DNA from 3 places in the Fusibacter sp. JL298sf-3 genome. Region 2 is predicted to be linked to each of the others. Evidence: riboswitches for the same ligand, from Rfam matches in the RefSeq annotation. Region 2 holds a riboswitch; each other region holds the start of a gene.
The links. Region 2 has a riboswitch for cobalamin ahead of ACR6HW_RS03105 (DUF4430 domain-containing protein). Riboswitches for the same ligand answer to the same signal wherever they lie in the genome.
Positions count from the first base shown of each region.

Region 1: it holds a riboswitch for cobalamin, as region 2 does, so the genes downstream of both, ACR6HW_RS16000 (cobyric acid synthase) here and ACR6HW_RS03105 (DUF4430 domain-containing protein) in region 2, are expected to answer to the same signal.
Region 3: it holds a riboswitch for cobalamin, as region 2 does, so the genes downstream of both, cobT (nicotinate-nucleotide--dimethylbenzimidazole phosphoribosyltransferase) here and ACR6HW_RS03105 (DUF4430 domain-containing protein) in region 2, are expected to answer to the same signal.

Region 1 covers NZ_CM132608.1:3,350,305-3,357,770, reverse strand. Annotated here, with positions in the region: gene ACR6HW_RS16020 (cobyrinate a,c-diamide synthase) at 1-161, opposite strand, end outside; gene cobU (bifunctional adenosylcobinamide kinase/adenosylcobinamide-phosphate guanylyltransferase) at 266-823, opposite strand; gene ACR6HW_RS16010 (pyridoxal phosphate-dependent aminotransferase) at 823-1,887, opposite strand; gene cbiB (adenosylcobinamide-phosphate synthase CbiB) at 1,865-2,830, opposite strand; gene ACR6HW_RS16000 (cobyric acid synthase) at 2,827-4,326, opposite strand; cobalamin riboswitch at 4,494-4,671, opposite strand; gene ACR6HW_RS15995 (peroxiredoxin) at 4,729-5,175, opposite strand; gene ACR6HW_RS15990 (phosphotransferase) at 5,190-6,152, opposite strand; tRNA gene ACR6HW_RS15985 (tRNA-Gly) at 6,251-6,325, opposite strand; tRNA gene ACR6HW_RS15980 (tRNA-Leu) at 6,333-6,416, opposite strand; tRNA gene ACR6HW_RS15975 (tRNA-Val) at 6,425-6,500, opposite strand; tRNA gene ACR6HW_RS15970 (tRNA-Arg) at 6,517-6,593, opposite strand; tRNA gene ACR6HW_RS15965 (tRNA-Cys) at 6,600-6,674, opposite strand; tRNA gene ACR6HW_RS15960 (tRNA-Lys) at 6,680-6,755, opposite strand; tRNA gene ACR6HW_RS15955 (tRNA-Gly) at 6,765-6,838, opposite strand; tRNA gene ACR6HW_RS15950 (tRNA-Gly) at 6,843-6,917, opposite strand; tRNA gene ACR6HW_RS15945 (tRNA-Val) at 6,925-7,000, opposite strand; tRNA gene ACR6HW_RS15940 (tRNA-Glu) at 7,029-7,103, opposite strand; tRNA gene ACR6HW_RS15935 (tRNA-Asn) at 7,105-7,179, opposite strand; rRNA gene rrf (5S ribosomal RNA) at 7,185-7,301, opposite strand; rRNA gene ACR6HW_RS15925 (23S ribosomal RNA) at 7,449-7,466, opposite strand, start outside.
Region 2 covers NZ_CM132608.1:640,636-648,101, reverse strand. Annotated here, with positions in the region: gene ACR6HW_RS03125 (aminoacyl--tRNA ligase-related protein) at 1-1,005, shown strand, start outside; gene ACR6HW_RS03120 (winged helix-turn-helix transcriptional regulator) at 1,010-1,318, opposite strand; gene ACR6HW_RS03115 (nitroreductase family protein) at 1,515-2,018, shown strand; gene ACR6HW_RS03110 (flavodoxin family protein) at 2,027-2,647, shown strand; cobalamin riboswitch at 2,770-2,946, shown strand; gene ACR6HW_RS03105 (DUF4430 domain-containing protein) at 3,073-6,432, shown strand; gene ACR6HW_RS03100 (S-layer homology domain-containing protein) at 6,642-7,466, shown strand, end outside.
Region 3 covers NZ_CM132608.1:1,320,078-1,327,543, forward strand. Annotated here, with positions in the region: gene ACR6HW_RS06515 (response regulator transcription factor) at 1-568, shown strand, start outside; gene ACR6HW_RS06520 (sensor histidine kinase) at 558-2,138, shown strand; gene ACR6HW_RS06525 (hypothetical protein) at 2,436-2,861, opposite strand; gene ACR6HW_RS06530 (pyridoxal phosphate-dependent aminotransferase) at 3,071-4,255, opposite strand; cobalamin riboswitch at 4,403-4,578, shown strand; gene cobT (nicotinate-nucleotide--dimethylbenzimidazole phosphoribosyltransferase) at 4,710-5,762, shown strand; gene ACR6HW_RS06540 (branched-chain amino acid aminotransferase) at 5,930-6,955, opposite strand; gene ACR6HW_RS06545 (NAD(P)H-dependent flavin oxidoreductase) at 7,226-7,466, shown strand, end outside.

The sequences.
Region 1 (7,466 bases), 1.1 Mb from region 2:
TCAGCTGTAATACGCTTGTGAAACATCGGATCGATGTAATCGGGGCCCACTTTGAAGGACCTCAAGGCAATGCCCTTATTTTTTAACAGCTTGAGCAGACCCATTGTAAAAGTCGTTTTTCCGGCATCGCTAGACATGCCCGTTATCATAATCGTCTTCATCACCACTGTCCTTTCAAAAAAAGGACTTCAAGGGCCTAGCTGCAGACGGCCTCTATTGTCTAAAAGGCGACCGCCGTCCACAGGTTTTCGGCCATTTAAAGTCCTTACTTAATCTTCATTGGAATGCCGGATACGACAAAATAGACGTTATCGGCGTGTTTTGCAATTTTCTGATTTACCCTGCCGGCAATGTCCCTAAAAACACTCCCCATTTTATAAGGGGGGACCAAACCAAGGCCGACCTCGTTTGAGACAAAGACAAAGGTCTTGTCGTCTTCTGTCAACGCCAACAGCGCATCGACCTCTCTCTGAATCGATGCTTCTACAGCATCAATTGCCTTCTCTGACAGCTGATCGAAGTCCACGCCATCGGCCAACATGAGGTTTGTAACCATCACCGTAATGCAGTCCAGTATGACCACATCGGCTTCGCGATACACCTCTTGACCTTTAATCTGTTGAAAATCTCGGTGGCGTTCAATGGTCGCCCAAGTAGCAGGCCTTTGCTCGCGGTGTTTTTGTATCCGCGCCTTCATGCCCGCGTCAAAAGGCACCGCTGTAGCAATGTATGCCACGGTTCCCCCCTGCTGTTTACAGAGGTCTTCCGCATAAGTGCTCTTACCGCTACGGGCACCACCTAAAACAAAATGTACTGTCCCCATTACCTCAACCTTTCTAGCGTCTTCGCCATTGCCGAGAGCAGTTTCACGTTGTCCTCTCGCAGCCTGACTGCAATTCTAAAATACCCGCGCCCCAAGCCCTGGAAGTCAAAGCACGTTCTAACGTGGACGCCTGCCTTGTGAAGGCCTTCGTAAAAACCCTCTGCATCACCTGCGTAGTGGATGAGTACGAAATTGGCCGCCCCTTCGTATACCTTAATCTCAGGTAGCGCCAAGAGCCCTGCCGTTAAAAAGGCTTTTTCTGACTCAAGCCACATGGCAACCCGTTTGAGGTGTGTGGCGTCTTCTAAAAAATACGTAAGACTCTTTAAAGCAAATGTGTTGATGCTCCACGGCTCCTTATAGCGGTTCAACTTTTCCACAAGTGCAGCATTCCCTACGCCGTAGGCAATACGCAACCCCGGAACACTGTACGTTTTGGTCAACGACCTCAACGAGAACACATTGTGCGCTTCAGCAAGTTTCAAGAGTGCGCTTTGATACCGTGTGGCCTTCTCCAAGGTAACGAAGTCCAAAAAACTTTCGTCGACAACCCAAATCAATTCGGGGTTGTCCACACGCTGTAAAATGCCTTCAAATCTCTCGGCGTCAGTAAAAATCCCCGTCGGATTATTGGGGTTGCACAGCACCACCAGATCTATTTGAAATCGATTGATTGCGTCGACAAGTGCCTCATCGTCGATTTCAAACCCATCTGACACGTGGGTTTCAAAACGGACAATTTCAGTTTGAAACGGCTCAAAAGCCCGTCGGTATTCTGTAAATGTCGGCTCGACAATTAAGACTCTTTTATCTGAAAAGGTTCTGCCCAACAAATAAATCAACTCCGTTGCACCGTTGCCGATAATGTAGTGTTCAGGCGTCAGTCCCATAACCTCTGCAAGTTTTTGTTTGGCGCGTCCTCCGTCGATATCCGGATAGAGATGAAGCGTCTGTACACAGCCCATCAACATCTCTTCATAGCTTTTGGGCAATTGAAGAGGCGGAATGTTGACACTAAAGTCCACCAGTCCGTCTCGTGTCTCAATACCACCGTGAAAATTCATAGAAGCCTCCTAACCCCATTGCCACCAGCAAGCCTGCCGCAATAACCCATTGACTGATTCTAAGCACGCGAACAGCTCGTGTAATATCCATTGGTTCAATAGGCCTGTTGTCGTCGCCTAAAGTCGGCTTGACGAGAACCTGCCCAAAATACGTGTGTGTCCCCCCGAGCCTTATGTTTAAAAGTCCGGCAATTGCCGCCTCGGGATACCCGCAATTAGGACTCTTGTGATTGCGCCTGTCTCTCACGAGTACCTTTAAGCCATTTCTAAAGTCAAGGCCACATAGGGCACCTGAAAAGAGCATCAAAACAGCCCCCAGCCGCGCCGGCACATAGTTGAGCAGGTCGTCCATCTTTGCGGAGCAGTACCCAATTTCTTTATAAGGTGGTTGAATATACCCCACCATAGAATCTAACGTATTGGTTGCTTTGTAGAGGATGAGCGGGAGTATCGGGTCCCCGAAAACGGCCCCAACCACCATATAAAAAAGCGGCGCCAATGTGCCGTCAATTGTATTTTCCGCTACCGTTTCAACAGCACCTGCAGTGACTTCACTTTCTGTCAGCGATGTGGTATCCCGCCCTACAAGCCATGAAAGGGCTTTTCTAGAAGCAGCCAAATCACCTGATTGTAACACGCGTTGCACTTTCATGCCTTCGTCTGCTAAACACTTGGTTGCCAGCAGACTGTATGCCAAATACAGCTGTACGATAAAATAAAAAAAGGGAGGGGCTATAGCTTTTAGTGCGACAAGGGGCGCAAGTGTCACGCCCCACGTCAGCACCAAAAGGAAAAAACCGCCCACGTAAAGATTTTTAAAACCTCTGCGGACAACTTTTTCAAGTTGCTTTATAGCCCAACCGATAAACCTAACTGGATGCGGCCAATTAGGAGGATCACCTATTAATGAATCCAAACCGATGCCAAACAAAATTTGTATCATGGCGTCTGTCTCGATTCGTTCAGAATGCTATCCAGCTTCTGCATATCTAAATGAGGTTGTACAATCTCGACGAGTCTGTCATAAGCTTGAACTTTCATTTCTTCAAAGCTCAGTGACTCGTCGGCTGCACCGCTGCCTCGTAATTTCTTAATTAAAGCGTTCCTAAAGGCATCGTTGTCAAAGATACCGTGGAGATAAGTGCCCACAACCATGCCTTCTGCATCGACATGCCCATCGACTTCGCCTTCTGCATTTAAAAGAAACGGAACCGCTTCTTCAGAGAGCGCCTTTGTTTTGCCCATATGAATTTCATAGCCCTTCACAGAGGCCTCTACAAGCCCCATCCCGAGGAAATCATTAGTGAGTGTTGTCGTAGACTGTACCGTTCTCTTCTCCTCGTACATCGTCGTCTCGACATCGAGCAAACCAAGGCCGTTAATCGTCTTTAAGCCAGATTCCACAGCAAAGGGGTCGTGTAGCTTTTTCCCAAGTATTTGATAGCCACCACAAATGCCGATAATCGGTATCTTCTTGCGATGCGCTCTGTAAATGGCCTGCGCCATACCGGAGTCAACCAAATGCTTCATATCCACAAGTGTGTTCTTGCTCCCGGGAATAACGAGTAAATCGTAGTCGAGCAAATCGTCTGTTGCCGTCACGTAGTTTAGCGATACGTCTTGGTGGAAATCGAAACAGTTAAAATCCGAAAAGTTAGACATGTAAGGCAATCTGACGACGCCGATTTTAACCCCTTCGTACTGTCTATCGGTGAGTCTCGACGCGACGCTGTCTTCATCGTCGATGTTGATATTTTGTATATAGGGAATGACCCCTAGACACGGGATGCCGATTTTCTCTTCAAGCATTTCAACCCCCGGCATAAGCAGAGAGACATCGCCTCTGAACTTGTTGATAACAAAGCCCTTAACACGTTTTTGCTCAGAGTCACTTAGCAAGGCATACGTCCCGTAAAGGGCGGCGAACACGCCCCCTCTATCGACGTCGCCGACGAGGATGACATCGGTGTCTACCATTTCGGCAAGTCCCATATTGACAATGTCTCTCGAGCGGAGATTAATTTCCGCAGGCGAGCCGGCACCTTCAATAACAATGGTTTCATACGATTCTTCCAAAGACTTAAACGCCTTGACAACTTCAGGCGCCAACTCATTTTTTATAGAAAAATAAGCACTTGCACGCATATTGTCCTTCACTCTACCGTGTAAAATAACTTGGCTGCCCACATCGCTAGTGGGCTTTAACAAAATTGGGTTCATTCGGACATCGGGTTCAATGCGGGCGGCTTCCGCTTGGACGACTTGAGCGCGTCCCATTTCGAGCCCCTCTTTTGTCACAAAAGAGTTAAGCGCCATATTTTGAGATTTAAACGGTGCAACCTTCTGTCCTCGATTGTTTAGTATTCTGCAAACGGCTGTCACTAAGATGCTCTTACCGACAGATGACCCCGTACCTTGAAACATAATTTTTTTAGACATATTTCCCCTATACCACTCTTTCTCTCACCACGCAACTCACTTGAGCCTTTTGAGCAGCATCACCGCTCTATGACTTCCTAATAAAGTGAACTAAAAAAGCACATGCCAAAAGACATGTGCCTGAATATGATTGCTCATAAGCATGTTCACAAGACTTCCCACCGAAGTTGCTGATTTCAATTAAGGCAGGTTTCCTGGCTCATAGCTCATCTTACTCTTCACCCTTCCCAAGCTTGCGCTCAGTGGTTCTAGAATTTCATCACTATTTACAGTAGCGGGGGCTGCATAGGACTTTAACCTATTTCCCTCTTAGCTTTGCTAAGCACCTTAATCGTATTCAATTCTTTTTTATTATAGACATTTCACACGCTCTTGTCAATAGGTCTAAAAGAGGGCGACACACTACCCCAAATTTTGAACAAAAGCCAGCACTTCGGGAACATGTGTCTTGGGGTCCACTTCTCTAAAGGCTTTTACGAGTTCGAGGCCCTCGTGAAACACAAATGTAGAGCGTTGAGTCCCTTTCACCGGTTTACCATACATTTTCTTTTCGACTACCAAGTCAAAGTGCGCTAAGAGCTCGCGTTCCACATCGCTGATTAAAGAAAATGGGAGATTGTGCTTTTTAATAAAATTCTTATGGGTGCCTAAAGTATCTTTGCTGACACCGATGACTTCATAACCCAACGCCTTAAAAGCATCATAGTGCTCTGCAAATGCCAACGCTTCAAACGTACACCCCGACGTGTTGTCCTTTGGATACGCGTAAAGAATAAATTTCTGATTTCTCAATGCCTCAAACGAATCAACCGCATCGTTTGTACACTTTAGCGCGCCTTCATACATCATGGCAATAACCCTCCTTAATAGATTTCATCTAACTCACCGTATACGCTGCCTGTTCGATCTTTTTCAAGCAACTTCTTAAGAAAATCAAGGCCTTCATGGTAATAGCTTTTCGAGTACGAATACGTCCAGCTGCAAATGTGCAAGCCATTTTTGTAAAGCAAAAACCGAAAGGACTTATAAAAATCTGATGTTAACATACCGGTCTCTTTATACCCATTAAAAAAAGGTTTTAACAAATAAGGATAATCTAAAAAATATTTTCTAAAAAGACCTATAACATCATTATAACAATTATCGACGACACATTTTTCAAAATCTAAAAATGTTTTAAAAACATATACACCATTTCTTTGGTCAATTAATATGTTCCGCCCGTCCAAATCACGATGACACAAACGGCCATGGCCAATAGGCTCTATATGCTTCATTTCCGATTTTAAGACGCGTATACTGTCTCTCAGTATCTCGATTCCAGGTAATGTCTGCGCATTTATATTGGTAACGATGCGTTCAACCTCCATTTTCATAAAGGGAACATACGCTTTAATCGGACTTTTCTTGGCCGAGTCCCAATCTCCGAAGTAATCGAACGCGTGCGCTTGATGCAGGCGTCCCATCTCATAGCCAATCCCATTAAAAATACACTTCATCTCGTCGTCCTTCAGCTGTTTAAGCTTTCGGTCGAGGAGTTCCCCTTCTATATGGTTGTATATAATCCATTCGGTATGATCGGCTGTCACGCCATTGGCCAAAATACTTAACTCCGGAGGCTGATAGTATGAAAGTGCATTGAGTTCTCGCATACACTTGCCTGGCTTATAGAAAAACTTAATCACATACTGACCGCCTGACGTATGTACCTTATAGACCATGTTCCGCTTTAAATCGTGATTGCCACATGGCAATATTGCCTTTACAGAACCAAAATTGCGCTTGGTGAAGATGTCGTCAATTACAAATGCAAAATCGTAATTCATGATGTCCTCCTTCCCCACCGTTTTCTTCATTATAGCTTATCTCTTTAAAGGGCGTCTAGGTGTAAATAAAAAAAACACACATTTTCATGTGTGTTTACTGGAGCGGAAGACGAGATTCGAACTCGCGACCCTCGCCTTGGCAAGGCGATGCTCTACCACTGAGCCACTTCCGCGTAATTTTGGTGCGGGTAGAGGGACTTGAACCCCCACGAACCAGTCACTAGATCCTAAGTCTAGCGCGTCTGCCAATTCCGCCATACCCGCTATTTTGTTGGTGGGAGTAATAGGGATCGAACCTATGACCTCCTGCTTGTAAGGCAGATGCTCTCCCAGCTGAGCTATACTCCCGCTGAAAAATAAAAAATGGTGCACCCTAAGGGAGTCGAACCCCTAACCTTCTGATTCGTAGTCAGACACTCTATCCGATTGAGCTAAGGGTGCACGTATTGGAGGCGGCGACCAGATTCGAACTGGTGAATAGAGGTTTTGCAGACCTGTGCCTTACCACTTGGCCACGCCGCCGTGCTTGGTGATCCATCCGCGACTCGAACGCGGGACACCCTGATTAAAAGTCAGGTGCTCTACCGACTGAGCTAATGGACCATTGTGCGCTGGAGCGGGTGAAGAGAATCGAACTCTCATGGCCGGCTTGGAAGGCCGGAGCTCTACCATTGAGCTACACCCGCGCATTGGAGCGGAAGACGAGATTCGAACTCGCGACCCTCGCCTTGGCAAGGCGATGCTCTACCACTGAGCCACTTCCGCATAATTTTGGTGGGAGTAATAGGGATCGAACCTATGACCTCCTGCTTGTAAGGCAGATGCTCTCCCAGCTGAGCTATACTCCCGGATGTGAGCTGATGCTCACAAAATAATTGGTGACCCCTAGGGGAATCGAACCCCTGTTACCGCCGTGAAAGGGCGGTGTCTTAACCGCTTGACCAAGGGGCCATGGCTCCAAGGGTGGGATTCGAACCCACAGCCTATCGGTTAACAGCCGAGTGCTCCACCGTTGAGCTACCTTGGAATACAAATCAGCAACGTTCTACTCTCCCAGGCAGCTGCCCGCCAAGTACCATCGACGCTGGAGGACTTTACTTCTGTGTTCGGTATGGGAACAGGTGTTGCCCCTCCGCCTTCGTCACCGAATTGTTGTGCTCGTGTTTCTCTCACCAGCGAATTATATTATATCATAATCACTTTAGTGCTGTCAACACTTTTTTGTTGCTTTTTTTAGGGTTAGTACCCTGAAAACTGTATATATAAGAACCGATAAATCCTCTTTAACTCTAAAGCGTGGTCAAGTCCTCGACC
Region 2 (7,466 bases):
CGTGCGTCCGGCCGATGGGACAGCGTCGGAGAGGAACTTTTAAAAACGGAAGATCGAAACGGTAGTGCGGTTCTCCTCGCCATGACTCATGAAGAGGCCGTCGTCGACTTGGTGCGTCACTGGCCACTGGACACCGCCTTTATGGTTTATCAAATTCAAACCAAGTTTAGGGATGAGGAAAGACCGAGAGCAGGGCTTATTCGGACGCGAGAATTTAAAATGAAAGACGCGTACTCGTTTCACAAGACGCAAAAGGATTTGGAGGCGTTTTACGCAAAGGTGCTCGACGCGTATTTGAGATTTTTCAAAACGGTGGGCCTTAAAGACGTAGAAGTGGTAACCGCTGAGTCCGGCATAATGGGTGGCGATGTGTCGCACGAACTCATGTTGGTGACGCCGATAGGCGAAGATAAGCTGGTGCAGTGCACGGCTTGCGGTCACTTGTGGAACGCAGAAGGTGAAGACTGGACGACTTGTAAAGCTTGTGGCAACGGCGCCCTCGTTTTTAAAAGGGGTATCGAAGTGGGCAATATTTTTCAGCTTGGAGACCGTTACACCAAAGCTATGGGAATGACTTATAGCGACGGTGGTGATGTGAAGCACCCGCTAATGGCGTGTTACGGCATCGGTATGGGGCGATTGGTGGCGTCAATTGCAGAAATCTGTGCCGACGACAGGGGCGTCGTTTGGCCGGCTGCCGTCGCGCCTTGGGCAGTGGAAATCTGCGTGCTTAATTGCTCGGATACCGCTGTAAAAGAGGCGGGGGAAACACTCTATGAGGCCCTATTATCGCAGGGGATAGAAGTCCTTTACGACGACAGGGCCATCCGTGCAGGCGTTATGTTTTCAGAAGCCGATTTGTTCGGTGCGCCGCATCGTCTAATTGTCAGCCGAAAGGCGCTCGACGCAGGCGGTATCGAATGGCTGGATCGAGTGCGTGGCGAAGCGACGGTAATAACAGCGGCGGAATGTGTAGCGGTTCTAAAGGAACGGTTGGCGTTTTAAAGTGCTATAGTGCGTCTGGCAGTGGCTCTTTGCAGTAGGCGTTGTAGTACCCTTCTCCCCACTGGCACATCATCGATAGGACGGGCATTAGGGTTTCGCCAAGCTCTGTGAGGCTGTATTCTACTTTAGGGGGGACTTGTGGGTACACTGTGCGCAAGACGAGGTTGTCCGATTCGAGCTCGCGAAGTTGTTGGGTGAGCATCTTAGGGGTGATATGTGGCATAAGGCGTCTGAGTTCGCTGAATCGCTTCACCCCTTTTGTGCCGAGATGCCAAATGATGAGGGGCTTCCATTTGCCGCCGATTAAGGCCATAGTGATTTCAAATGTGCAGCTGTACTGTTTGCCATTGACCTGAAGTTTTGCACAGGGATTATCCAAGGGCTTCTCCTTTCTAATAGTATCTTTTTAGATACTATAGCACTTAATAGTGCATACTTGTTAATATCAAACTGTTTCGTTAAAATAATAGCATGAATAGGCAAACATATCAAGAGTTAAGGAGGCTTATATGAACGCTATTTTTACGAGAAAGAGTATTAGAAAGTACAAGGAATCCAAACTGTCAGAAGCTCAAATTGAGTACTTGCTCAAGGCGGCCATGCAGGCACCATCTGCGGCGAATCAACAGCCTTGGGTATTTGTCGTAATCGACGACAGAGAGGTGCTTTCGGCTATTGCGGCATTTAACCCCTATGCACAGATGCTGAATACGGCCAGTTATGCTATTGTGGTGTGCGGCGACACGTCAAAAGAAAAGGCAAAGGGATTTTGGGTACAAGACTGTTCCGCTGCAACGGAGAACATTTTACTCGCAGCTGAGGACGAAGGTCTTGGCGCCGTGTGGATTGGCACCTATCCAAATGAAGAGCGCGTCGAAAAATTGAGTGCGCTGCTTCAGTTACCGAAACACATTGTCCCCCTGTCAATTGTAGCTGTGGGTGAACCGGATGAATCGAGAACGGCTCAAAATCGTTACGACGCTACGCGTGTTTACCGCAATTCTTACAAATAGGAGGATGTATGAAAGTCATTGCATTTAATGGAAGTCCCAGAAAAGGCGGCAACACACAACAAGCCCTAGAATGGGTGGCAACTGAACTCGAAAACACGGGTGTAGACGTCGAAATTGTACAAGTGGGGAATCAAAAAATAAGAGGGTGTCTCGCCTGCGGCGCCTGTAAGCGCAATAAAAATGAGAAATGTGTTATCGACGATGACCCGGTAAACGATTGGATTCAAAAAATGAAGGCAGCAGACGGTATACTGCTGGGCTCGCCGACTTATTACGCAGGTGTCGCAGGAACCATGAAGTGCTTTTTAGATCGCGCTTTTTACGTGGCGGGCAACGCGATGCTCAGGCATAAAGTCGGTGCGTCAGTGGTCGCTGTTCGGCGCTCCGGTGGCATTCCGACGTTTGAACAATTAAATCACTACATCAATTATGCAGAGATGATGATGCCCAGTGGCAACTACTGGAATGTCGTACATGGGACAGCACCAGGAGACGCCATTCAAGATAAAGAAGGGCAACAGATTATGCAGACATTGGGCCGCAATATGGCTTATTTGCTAAAGACGATGGCAACCGCCTCAGGGGCACCTGAACAAGTAGAGAAAGTGTACACGCACTTTGTGCGATAAGCGGTTCTTCTAATGACACAGCAGTATTGATGATACGCACTTAAAATAATTGTAGGATAAAAGTTTTATTTCAACTGGATGTAGTTGACAAGTAATATTGGTTGAGATAAACTGATGATGAATTTAATAGGAACGTTCAAGGTGCCGTGAAAACGGATAATAGGGAAGCAGGTGAGAATCCTGCACGGTCCCGCCGCTGTATGAGCTGATTTCACATCATTTGCCACTGCCGTAAGGCGGGAAGGCGGTGTGAAAGGCGACGCTTGAGTCAGAAGACCTGCCTAGAACGCATGTTGCAGTAACTCTACGGGGGCTTAGAGGCAAATGTCATATTTTTTTGATGTTTAAACCCGCCGTGCGCGGGTTTTTTTATATGCAGAAAACACATGATGTTCTGTAGCAAATACAATTATGGGAGGGGTATTATGAAACGTAGAATGTTGGCGCTGCTGTTGGCCGTATTTATGGTGACGACAGCCTCACAAGTAGCTCTTGCGGCAGAAATCGTCTTATCAGTCGAGTCGGCTGAGAATTTTGAAAATGCCAAAGATGCTGAATTGAACTTTGTCGCCGAGAACACCTCGGAAACGGCTTTAGAAGGGTATTTTGTAACGGGGGTGTACGAGTCTGGGACAGACCGTCTATTGACGTACAACTACGTTAAAATGCAGATGCAGCCCGGTGCAAAACAGCACTATGGCAGTTTGCTTCAAATGCCTACAGAAGGTCTATTTTACGCAAAGACTTTTGTATGGGATACTTTAGTTGCACCGAAGACGTTAAGCAACCTATTAACGGTTAAGGGCAATAAAGAACCCGTGGAGTCCCTTACTTTCGCAAGCGGAGATTTACACCTTTCCGTGGGGGCGGAACAAGTGCTCCAAGTTGTCGTAAAGCCCGAAAGTAGACAAGGGGATCCGCTTATCTGGAAATCCAGTGATCCTACTGTCGTCAAAGTAAACGATGGTGTACTGACTGCACTGGCAGAAGGTTCTGCAACAGTGGAAGTACGGACACCAGACGGTGGCAAAACAGCCACTTGTATCGTTGAAGTCGTCAAAAAAACAGCTCCGATTCTAACTGAAGTAACCAAAGCGATTCGCGAAACAGGAGCGTATGTGTATGCGCAGAACGACGCTCCAACAATAGGCAGTATAGGTGGCGAGTGGTCGGTATTTTCGCTAGCACGTGGCGGCATTGACGTTCCTGCGAGCTACTACGACGATTACTACGAACGCGTAGTCGCCCATGTCGCTCAAGAAAGTCAAAAGGAGAAGCGACGCTTTAGCGATAAAGTCACAGAAGTCGAACGCATTGCTCTGGCACTGGCTGCTATTGGCAAAGAACCTTCCAATGTCGGCGGTGTAGATTTATACGATTACATTTGGAACAAAGGGGCCAATTTCCCTAACATTAAGCCAAGTGGAGAACTCGGCGCACGACAGGGCGCTAATGAACTGATTTTTGCACTACTGGCACTCGACGCTAAAGGGACAGCAGAACCACAAGGTGCTACGGCGACAAGACAGTGGATAATCGACAAGTTGCTTGCTGACTATCAGTGTGATGGTGGGGGCTTTGCATTGTCGAAAGCCTTTGGCTTAGACGTCGATATAACTGCGATGGCTTTACAGTCTCTTGCACCGTATCGGGATCAGCCGTCCGTGGCCCTCGCTATTGAAAATGCACTCGATGTTTTGTCTCAAATGCAAAATGACGATGGGTCCTTTCAGTCGAGCTATGGCGATTCAAGTGAAAGTATAGGACAGGTTGTTGTCGCTTTGTCAGCGCTTGGCATAGATGCGCACACAGATGAGCGCTTTGTAGAGCAGAAAGGCACACCTGTAACAGCACTTCTCAGCTATTATGTAGACGGCGGCGGTTTTAAACACGCTAAATCGGAATCGGGTCCCAATGCAATGGCAACCGACCAAGGGCTATACGCACTGGTGGCCTACGAGCGCTATGCAAAAGGTGCGCTTGCCCTTTATGACATGAGGGATGTGGAGAGCAGTATTCAGGAAACGCAGTTAGAGGCGACGCTCGCCATAGAAAAGCGGATTATCGGTAAAGGTGACACACTTTCTAGAGTTTCAATTGGATTTAATGAAGGGGATACCGTTTGGGATGTGTTCGAAAGAGAATTGACTGCGCGCAATATCCCATTTGAGCACATGTACTATGGTACCTATGACAGCGTGTACATTCAATCTATTGACGGCGACGATGAATTTGACCACGGTTCTGGGAGTGGTTGGATGTTCCATGTCAACGGCGAATTCCCAAATGTAGGGGTATCGAAAGTACCGGTTAAACAGGGGGATGCCATTACCTTTGTCTATGTACAGGAGTACAACGACAGCACGTTGTCACTAGCGGATGTAGTAACCCGTTATGTCAGCATTGCCAAAACGGATTATCTCGCAAGTGATTATACGCCGGAATCTTATAGTCGATTGGCACAGGCAATTCAAAGCGCTGAAGTTCTCGTAGCCAATCCAGCGTATCAGGGAAAAGAAATCGACGATGTCAAAGGTTTGGAGCTAAGCGACGCTATAGCGACCATTTTAGCGGCTCAAGAGGCTTTGGTTGTAAAAACCCCTTATGTGCCGACGCCGGCAGTTGTTCCAGACGACTTTCAAAACGATTTATGGTTGAACACCAACTTTCAAATTTTAGGTGTAGGGGAGACCTATCAGCTGGTGAGCAGAAGGGTTCCTGAGATTATTGATGGGCCAATAAGCAACAGCATCACTCATCCTCCTTATCGCTATAGGTTGGTCAGTGGGGACAGTGTTTCGCTTGAAGAGACAACGGCGTCTCAAATGACAGTAACTGCTGTCAAAACAGGTACCAGTGTGGTAGAAGTTTCTTATGACGCAGTAGAAGCAAATGGGAAAATGTACGGCGCCTGCTCTCCTGTTAACAAATCGTATTTTGTGGTAGACGTTCAAGAGACGCCAGACGCACCTTTAGCCCTATCAACGGATATTGCATTACGTAGCTACGACACGGTTTACTTTAGTCAAGGGGAGACGACGCCTTATACATTTACAGTCACTTCAGACGCACCATTTGAAGTGACTGTAAACGGACAGACCCAGCCGACAAACGGCTCACAAGTTACTGTACAGCTTGAAAACAGAAGCAATATTGTAGGGATTCGAACAGCTTCACAAGTGCTCTATTATGTGCTTGATGCCAGAAAAATAGAGGTGGCAGTGGAGAATGAAACCTCTCCGGGGCAACCGCTACGTGCGGGGGATACGGCACATATTGCCTTTAAAGGTATAACGATGCCGGTTTATAAACTCGCTACGATATACAACCCGACTTGGTATGCGCCAAACGGTCAGTGGGGATCGACATATGGCACAACGGTGCGCTATACAAATCCCGACTTGGGAGAGTTGATCTCTTACGACAATGTTCAGTATGAGTTGGCAGAGCACAACGCCATTCGAGTGACTTTACCTGAATCTAAAACATATACTTTAGCAGAGGGACATATTGATTGCGAATGGTGGGGCTCTCCACTAGGTACTGAGCGCGATATGTCTGGTCCTGGAGAACCGAACTTAAACGCAGATGTGTTGAGAGATAAATTTTCTGTGATGCCGTCAATTCAATTGGTTGTGGACGCTCAACCGACAGTTGCCGAAGAAAAAGTCGATCTCGAATCCAACGTTTTAGAAACACCGGAAACACAGGAAGCGCTAGAAGCACCAGAAGTACCAGAAGCGCCGGAAACACTGGAAGTACCGGAAGGTGCAGAAACAAAATGAATTCAATTGGACATTTCTAACAATTAAGTAAGCTGGGATGTCAGTCGCTCCTAAAGGCAAATAAGCGATGACAACACTAGAAAGACCGCTGCAGCTGTTAGCCGTAAAAGCTTAAATCTGTTGCGGTTTTTACTGCTTTTCTACTATACACTAAGGCGTTTTGTCATCGGATCAACTGCCGTTAAAACGACGCCACTGGAGGTTAAACTATGAAAAAATCGTTATGGGTATGGCTGTTAATCATCGCCTTAACTGTAGTGCCCAATTTTGCAGCTGTTTCCGTGCACTACGATGCGGTTACAACCGAGGCACAAATCAGTATAGACAACTTGACTGAAGGGGAAACAGTGAATGTCGTCGTCGAAAAAGACGGCAGAAGGTATTTTGTCGATGCCCAAAAAGCCACTGGAAGTACTCATGTCTTCAGAACGCAATTGCCTCAAAATATAGGGGCGTTAGATGTCGTCGTCAGCGGTGAAGGATTTAGCGAAAGAGCTCTTTTAGAGACAGGAGAAACAACAGTCGTTCTAAATCCCGACACTTTTGAAAGCGAGCGCGCAGATGCCATTGCGCTGAATGTGACACCGAAAGTTGACAGTGTCTTGCCTATTAAAAGCCATACTGCGCGCAAGCAACGCGTCGAAGTGACATTAAACAACGCCCAAACGGTTTCTATGTCCGCGGATCTCTCGCAACTTAAAGAGGACATGCCGCGCTTCATTTGTCGACGAGACGCATACGAACTAGATGTTCCAAAGGGAACCGTAATCACAGGAAATACGTCTAGAATCGCTTTGATGGACCCCCTTTCTGTTGCAGAACCATCCCTTCAAAATCAAGCGGATGCCTTGGGCGTAACCTTTAGCAAAGCCATTCGCTTAGGCAGTGTGGTTAGAACCGATTTTGATCGCCACGTTACACTTGTCTTTAAAGGTGAAGGGGCAAAAGAAGTCCTATGGGTTGAGGGCGCTACGACGACTAAAGTGCCTAAAGATGCCGGACAAGAACACGATGTTTACGCCTATCGCTCGGGA
Region 3 (7,466 bases), 680 kb from region 2:
ATGCCTGGCGCACGAATCTTTTGACCTCGTTTTACTCGATGTGATGATGCCCGTCATGGACGGTATAGAAGCTTGCCGAGAAATAAAAACGCTCTACCCCGACATCAAGGTTATTATGCTCACCGCCAAAGACGATATCGGCGATGTCATCACCGGACTCGATTCCGGTGCCGATGACTACGTGACAAAACCCTTCATCTTCGAAGAGCTTCACGCGAGAATACGCGCCAATATCAGGAAGACTGTCAAGCCATCAAAAGCAAATGCCAGCGAAAACGCTTTGGCTTTTTTAGACCTCAAAATCAACACCACCACTTTTGAAGTGTATCGTCAAGACCAATTGATTACCCTCTCTAAAACGGAGTTTGATTTGCTCAACTATTTGGTACTCAACAAAGAGATTGTTTTAAGCCGAGAGCAAATTCTCAACCACGTTTGGGGATACGATTACTTTGGTGGCCTCAACATTGTCGACGTCTACATCAAATACCTACGCGATAAAGTTGACCGCCCTTACGAACGCAAATTGATTCATACAGTGAGAGGACGCGGATACGTTGTTAAATAAAATTTACCAGCGCTTCAGACGCTTTAAACTGACGACGCGTATCGCCATAACCAATCTGATTTTGTTTGTGACCTTGCTCATGCTCATCTACTTTTTGGTTTCTCTACTAACCAAGCAATTTATCTTTATGAAAAATCGCGATGAGCTCCTCGACAAGCAACGGCAGATTAACGAATACCTCGCTCAGGACAAAGCGCTTTTTGAAGGTGAAGAACCCAAAGAAAAAATTCATAAAATCAGCCAAACGCTTTCGGAAATTCGCTTATTTGAAAGCTCACAGTTCATCCTATTCATCCACGATAACTCGACGTTGAACTCGTATTACTACGATCCCAACTACTACAAAGACCGTCTGCAGCCCTATGTACCTTTTGAGATTAAAAATATGAACCTCGTCACCACTTATGGTGAACGCCTCATTGGCGATACTTTTCCCCATGCGTTTTTAAAGTTTGATATTTTACACAGTTTTGACGGCTTTGACTACAAGAACGTCTTTACAGGCACTTTACCGTTGCCTAATGCCGGCATGAGCAGTGCCGTTCAATCCATACGCATCGGAAAAGAAGATCTGTGGTACAGCACGCTAAGAATGGGCTTTGAAGACGGTGACACCGTGTTTATCACGCTCTTTTTGACGCCGCAACTGGACCTGAGTTTTTTAACCAGCTTGAGGACGGCGCTGATACTGGGGAGCACCATCAGTGTTTTTATCATCTTTTTCTTCGGAAAAGCTTTAACCAAACGGGCGCTCCGACCGCTAGTGGATCTCTCTTACATCTCGCAAAGCATCGACAACGAGACCCTTAACTACCGCATTCCCACTAGTGGTTCCAACGATGAAGTCGATACGCTGATTAAAAGCCTCAACTTAATGCTCGACAACTTAGAAAAGTCGTTTAACACGCAGCAGCGCTTTGTATCAGACGCCTCCCACGAGCTTCGAATCCCCTTGACAATCATCTTAGGGTACACAGACCTTTTGAAAAATATCGGCAAGGACGACCCGGAATTGCTTGCGGAATCTCTGAGCGCTATAGAAGACGAAGCTAAAAATATGAACCAGTTGGTGGAACGCCTCCTCTTAATTGCGCGGCTCGAAAACAACCGCTTAACTGCCAATCTCGAAGAAATCGACTTGCTTCTCTTTATGAAGAAACTCAAGTACGAGTGCCAGAAGATCTACAAAGACCGAGATTTCATCTTTCAAATGCAATACAAAGACGGTCTCTACGGCGACGGCGAGTTGCTGAAGCAAATTATGCGCGCCCTCATAGAAAATGCGGTTAAATACGCACCGGAATCGGACATACACATACGCACTTACGAGGAGAAGGATACCCTCGTCATCGCAGTGGTGGACTTTGGCCCCGGGATTCCCAGTGCAGAACTGCCACTGCTCACCAACCGCTTTTACAGGGTAAGTGCCGACCGCAACCGCACGACTGGCGGCACAGGCCTCGGCCTCTCCATTGTCAACGCACTTTTAAAAGTGCACCACGGCTACCTTCAGATTGAAAGTCAAGAAGGCAAGGGCACGGTGATGAAATGCGTTTTTCCAAAGACTTAACCTTCAGTTTATGTTGTGAAAGCTGTTTCAAGCGCACGAAAAAGCAATAGTTTTTCGAACAGTGCGCATACTCTAAACCTCATCTGAAACAAAGACCCGTCTCTAACGATGGTCTTTGTTTTTTAATGTGCTCTCGACGCACAACGTCGGCGCCGTTACTATGCCCCCCAAAAAAGCCTAAAGCCCCTTTAAAAAACGGGCTCCTGCTATTTTTTCGATATGCCAACGGTACTTGTCCGGCAACTCTTTGTCTACAGCAATCACACGAACGACAGCTGCTTATGGCAATCCCCGCGATTAAGAATCACTTGCTTTATGTGCGCCACAATAAAATACAGCACACATTGCTAAAAATGAAACACCATACACCAATGCCGTGGAGATTCTCGCAAACAAAGCCATCAACCCGACAAGTGGTAAATAATAAAATTGAGTTGCGACACCTACGACGTTTGACCAATAATGTCCCAAAATAACCACTTGGTACAAAAGCAACAGCAGCACCGCAAAGGCCATTGCGTTGCCGATAAGAAACGCCGACTTTTTATTTTCAACGAGTTTATTCGAAAACCGTCCAACAAAGAACCAAGCGATTAGAAAAGCGATGCCAATCCCTTTATAAGGCAGCACATGTTCATAAAAGATATCTGTCGCCAAGACATTTATAAAACTCCCTAGGAAAAACGGAATACTCCCAATCAACAGCAAAATCGCCTTTTTCATTTGCCCCTCCTTCTCTCTAAGTCAACATACATTTCATCCCCTATACGTCTCTAAGTTTCTACTAAATACATCATCTGGTGCCATATCTCGTTATTGTCTCGTTCACAACAAAAAAACGGCACAACTTCTTTTCAAAATTGTGCCGGTTCTTTGATAGTGAATTCTTTTATTAAGTTGCTATAAAATCATCATGCTAGAAGGTAAAACCTCTATTTTTTATAAGTTGCTGCCAACTTTTCAAAAGCAGGTAACGAGCGGTGGATCATCTCTAAATCCACGCAATAAGAAATTCTAAAGTGTCCCGGGTAGCCAAAACCACTTCCTGGAACGAGTAGAATGTTGTGCTTTTTCGCTTCCATAACGAACTCGACATCGTCTTCGCAAAGCGCTTTCGGGAAGAAATAGAAGGCGCCGTCCGGTTTGACGATTTCAAAGCCGAGGTCTACCAAATGCTTGTAAAGCAAGTCTCTTCTCGTCTGATATTCTTGAATATCCACAGTTTCATCAATGGCGTCAGCAGTTACTTTCTGCCAAAGAGCCGGTGCGTTGACAAATCCCAGCGTTCTGTTGGCAAATGCGAGACCGCTCATTAAAAGCTCGACGTCTGCAATTTTGCTGTTCACTGCAATATAACCAATGCGCTCTCCTGCGAGACCGAGAGATTTTGAATACGAGTTGACGATAATGGAATTTTCAAAGATGTTATGGATATTCGGCACCTTGTGACCTTCGTACACAAGGGCTTTGTACGGCTCATCTGATAAGACGTAGATGGCGTGGCCGTATTCATTTTCTTTTTTCTTTACGATAGCGGCCATCTCTTTGAGTAGGGCCTCTGAGTAAATCACACCCGTCGGATTGTTTGGCGAATTGATCATTACCGCACGGGTCTTTTCTGTAATCGCCGCTTCAAAGGCGCCTAAGTCCGGTTCAAATGTTTTGTCATCTGCTTTGACGACCACTGGGACGCCGTTGTGATTTTTAATGTAGAAGTTGTATTCCGCAAAGTAAGGCGCAATGATAATGACTTCTTGTCCAAAATCTAAGATGGTTCTCAGGACGACGTTGATACCGCCTGCCGCTCCGACAGTCATTAAGACGTGTTCGCTGCCAATTGGCTTTTCAATATCTTTATTAATTGAGTTCGCTACTTTTTGACGAACTTCTTTATAACCTGCGTTGTCCATATAGCGGTGCGCGCCGGGTTCATCGGCATTGACCACTTCTTTTAATTTATCGATAACGGATTTTGGGGGTTCAAAATATGGATTGCCCAAACTGTAGTCGTATACATTGTCTTCGCCATAAGCCGCTTTTAATTTTGCGCCTTCGACGAACATCTTTCTAATCCATGATGCATTTTGTAAATTTTCTTGAATGACTTTTGAAATCATATCAACGCCCTCCTTATATTTTCGCTACAATGCATTTGCTTTCATTATAACATGAATTCCGGGTTTTGCAATTTTTTTGTACCGTTTAAAATTTTTTAACAACCCTTTGTGGAGAACTTGCGCTTGACAGCGGTTTTGTTTTCCTATAAAATTGCTATGATACTAGGTGCCTCAACTGAGGAGAATAGGGAATTAGGACGAGCCTAAGCGAACCCATCACTGTGTTGCGTAGAAGGTGTACACGATGCCACTGCCCTCGGGCGGGAAGGCGTACCCCCTCGGAGACGCTGAGCCAGGAGACCTGCCTATTATCGGCAAATTGAGCGACGGTAAAGCCCATTGCCCCCAAAGGGGGTAGTGGGCTTTTTTTAGTGAGACCCCTGTCTTTCTCCAAAGGGCGTCGACGTGCTAATAAGCCGCGCGTATTTGTAATTCATATAAAGGGGCGTATAATATGTATACACTAAACAACTGTTTAAAACAAATTGAGTCTGTAGATTTGGAAATGGCGGCGCACGTGAGAGCTCGCGTCGACCAATTGATTAAACCTCAAGGCTCTATGGGGACAATAGAGGAAATCGCCGTTCGCCTGTCGGGCATTATGCGGACGCCTTTTCCACGAATTGAACACACCGCTGTAATCGTTATGTGCGGGGATCACGGTGTTTGCGAAGAACACGTCGCCTCGGCACCTCAGCCGGTGACACTCATGCAAGCCATTAATATGACCAAAGGCCTTACAGGAATAGGCGCACTCACCAAAGCATTTGGCAGCCGACTCTATACCGTAGATATCGGAATCAACTCCGAGAAGGTGCCCTACGATGCCATTATCAATCGAAAAATCAAATACGGGACTGCCAACATGACGCAAACTGCTGCGATGACGAGAACTGAAGCCATAAAAGCCTTGGAAGTCGGCATTGAAATGGCACATACTGCCGTCGAAAATGGGGCTCACCTATTGGGCACAGGGGAAATGGGCATTGGCAACACCACACCTTCCACAGCTATTTTATCTGTTTTAACTGGTGAATCGCCTGAAGTGCTCACAGGTATGGGCGCGAACTTCCCCGAACATCTGATTCCCCACAAGGCGCAAGTTATTAAACGCGCTCTGCTGAGGAACACACCGGATCCCACGGATGCGCTAGACGTCCTTTCAAAAGTCGGGGGCTTAGATATTGCAGGAATGGCCGGCGTCATGCTCGGTGGCGCCCAGCTTAAAGTCCCCGTGGTTATCGACGGGTACATCTCCACAGTGGCAGCGCTTGTCGCCTGTGCACTGGAGCCGAAAGTCAAAGAGTACCTCTTTGCCTCTCATGTTTCCCTTGAAAAAGGGGCGGCGCTTGCAACTGAGCGCCTTGGCCTAAAACCGTTTCTCGACCTCAACATGAGGCTGGGGGAAGGGAGTGGCGCCATAATGGCCTTTAACGCCTTTCAAGCCGCGTGTGCAATGAATGCCCATATGATTACCTTTGAAGAAGCGGGGTTTGGCGTCGTCTAGTGTACCGGCGCTTACTAAAGGCGGTACAGAGACGCGTCATTTAACCCCAGCTACTAATTTAAAACTTATACAAAGCAACTAAAAAAACTGACCGCTTATTCTGAAAGACTTATAAGTCCTTCAGATAAGGGGTCAGTTTCAATTCAATAAGCTGTCTCTTTTAGGCTCTATTTAACTTTGTAAATCCAACCTTCAGGTGCCTCTACTTCTCCGAATTGGATACCTACGAGCGTATCGTAAAGCTTCTTAGTCACAGGGCCAACTTCTGTTTCGCTGTGGAAGACGTGAAGTTTGCCGCCGACTTCAATGCCGCCGATAGGTGAAATAACAGCTGCAGTACCGCAGGCGCCAGCTTCGATAAACTCGTCGAGTCCGTCTACACGGCAGTCGCGTTCTTCAACAGTCATTTTTAAGTAGTGCTCCGCCAAGTGCATTAATGAGTACTTGGTGATACTCGGCAAGATTGACGGTGATTTTGGCGTCACAAATTTATTGTCTTTTGTAATACCAAAGAAGTTTGCCGCACCGACTTCTTCAATTTTAGTGTGTGTTGCAGGATCTAAATAAATACAATCTGCGAAGCCTCTTTGAACAGCTTCTTCATGAGGCAATAAGCTTCCCGCATAGTTACCGCCAACTTTTGCAGCGCCTGTACCGTGTGGTGCAGCTCTGTCCATATCCGCAATCATAAAGTTAACCGGTGACATGCCGCCTTTAAAATATGCGCCAACCGGTACACAGAAGATACCAAACATGAATTCCGGTGCCGGTTTAACGCCGAGGTTATGTCCAACGCCAATTACATATGGTCGAAGGTATAAAGACGCGCCGGTGCCGTATGGCGGTACAAAGTGTTCATTTGCTTTAACAACTTGCATACAAGCATCAATAAATTTATCAACTGGAACTTCAGGCATTAAAATACGGCGACAGCTTCTGTTAAGACGCTTGCCATTTTCATCAGGTCTGAACAACTGAATTTCTCCGCTTGGTGTTCTATAGGCCTTTAGACCTTCAAAACACTGCTGTCCATAGTGAATCGCCGTAGAGGCTTCACTAATAGAAATCATGTTGTCCTCTACCAATTTGCCTTCGTCCCATGCGCCATCTTTCCAGATTGACACATAGCGTAGGTCCGTCTTATAATAGCCAAACCCCAAATTGTTCCAATCGATATCGACTTGCTTTTTCATCTTCCAAGCTCCTTTCACTTTTTTGCCCGTACGACATGTTGCCGCCGGGCGCTTGACCCATCGGCGTTTCACTAGCCGACGGTTTTGTGTAAAACGCTTTCTTGGAAAAAGGTTACCCACAGCTATTATATAATAGTCTCAGACAATTTACCAGTGCGATGTACAAATATAAAACCTTTATAACAAATTTATAGCATTTCAAAGACCCTTGTTGCCCGCTCTGTTCAATCGCTGTATGATGGCTGTATATACACGATATGGAGGCTCTATATGAATTTGAAAAGTTTGACCATCGGCACACTTTCTGTGCGCTACCCTATTGTTTTAGGTGCCATGGGTATCGGCGTCACGCGGTCGGGTCTCGCCAGCGCCGTTACCAATGCAGGCGGTCTCGGCGTGCTCTCCGGCGTCAATCTCGGGTACGCGGAAAGCGACTTTAAAACCAACAGACTCGAAGCCAATCTGCGCGCCCTCAAGCGCGAAATTATAAAGGCAAAAGAAAAGACAAAGA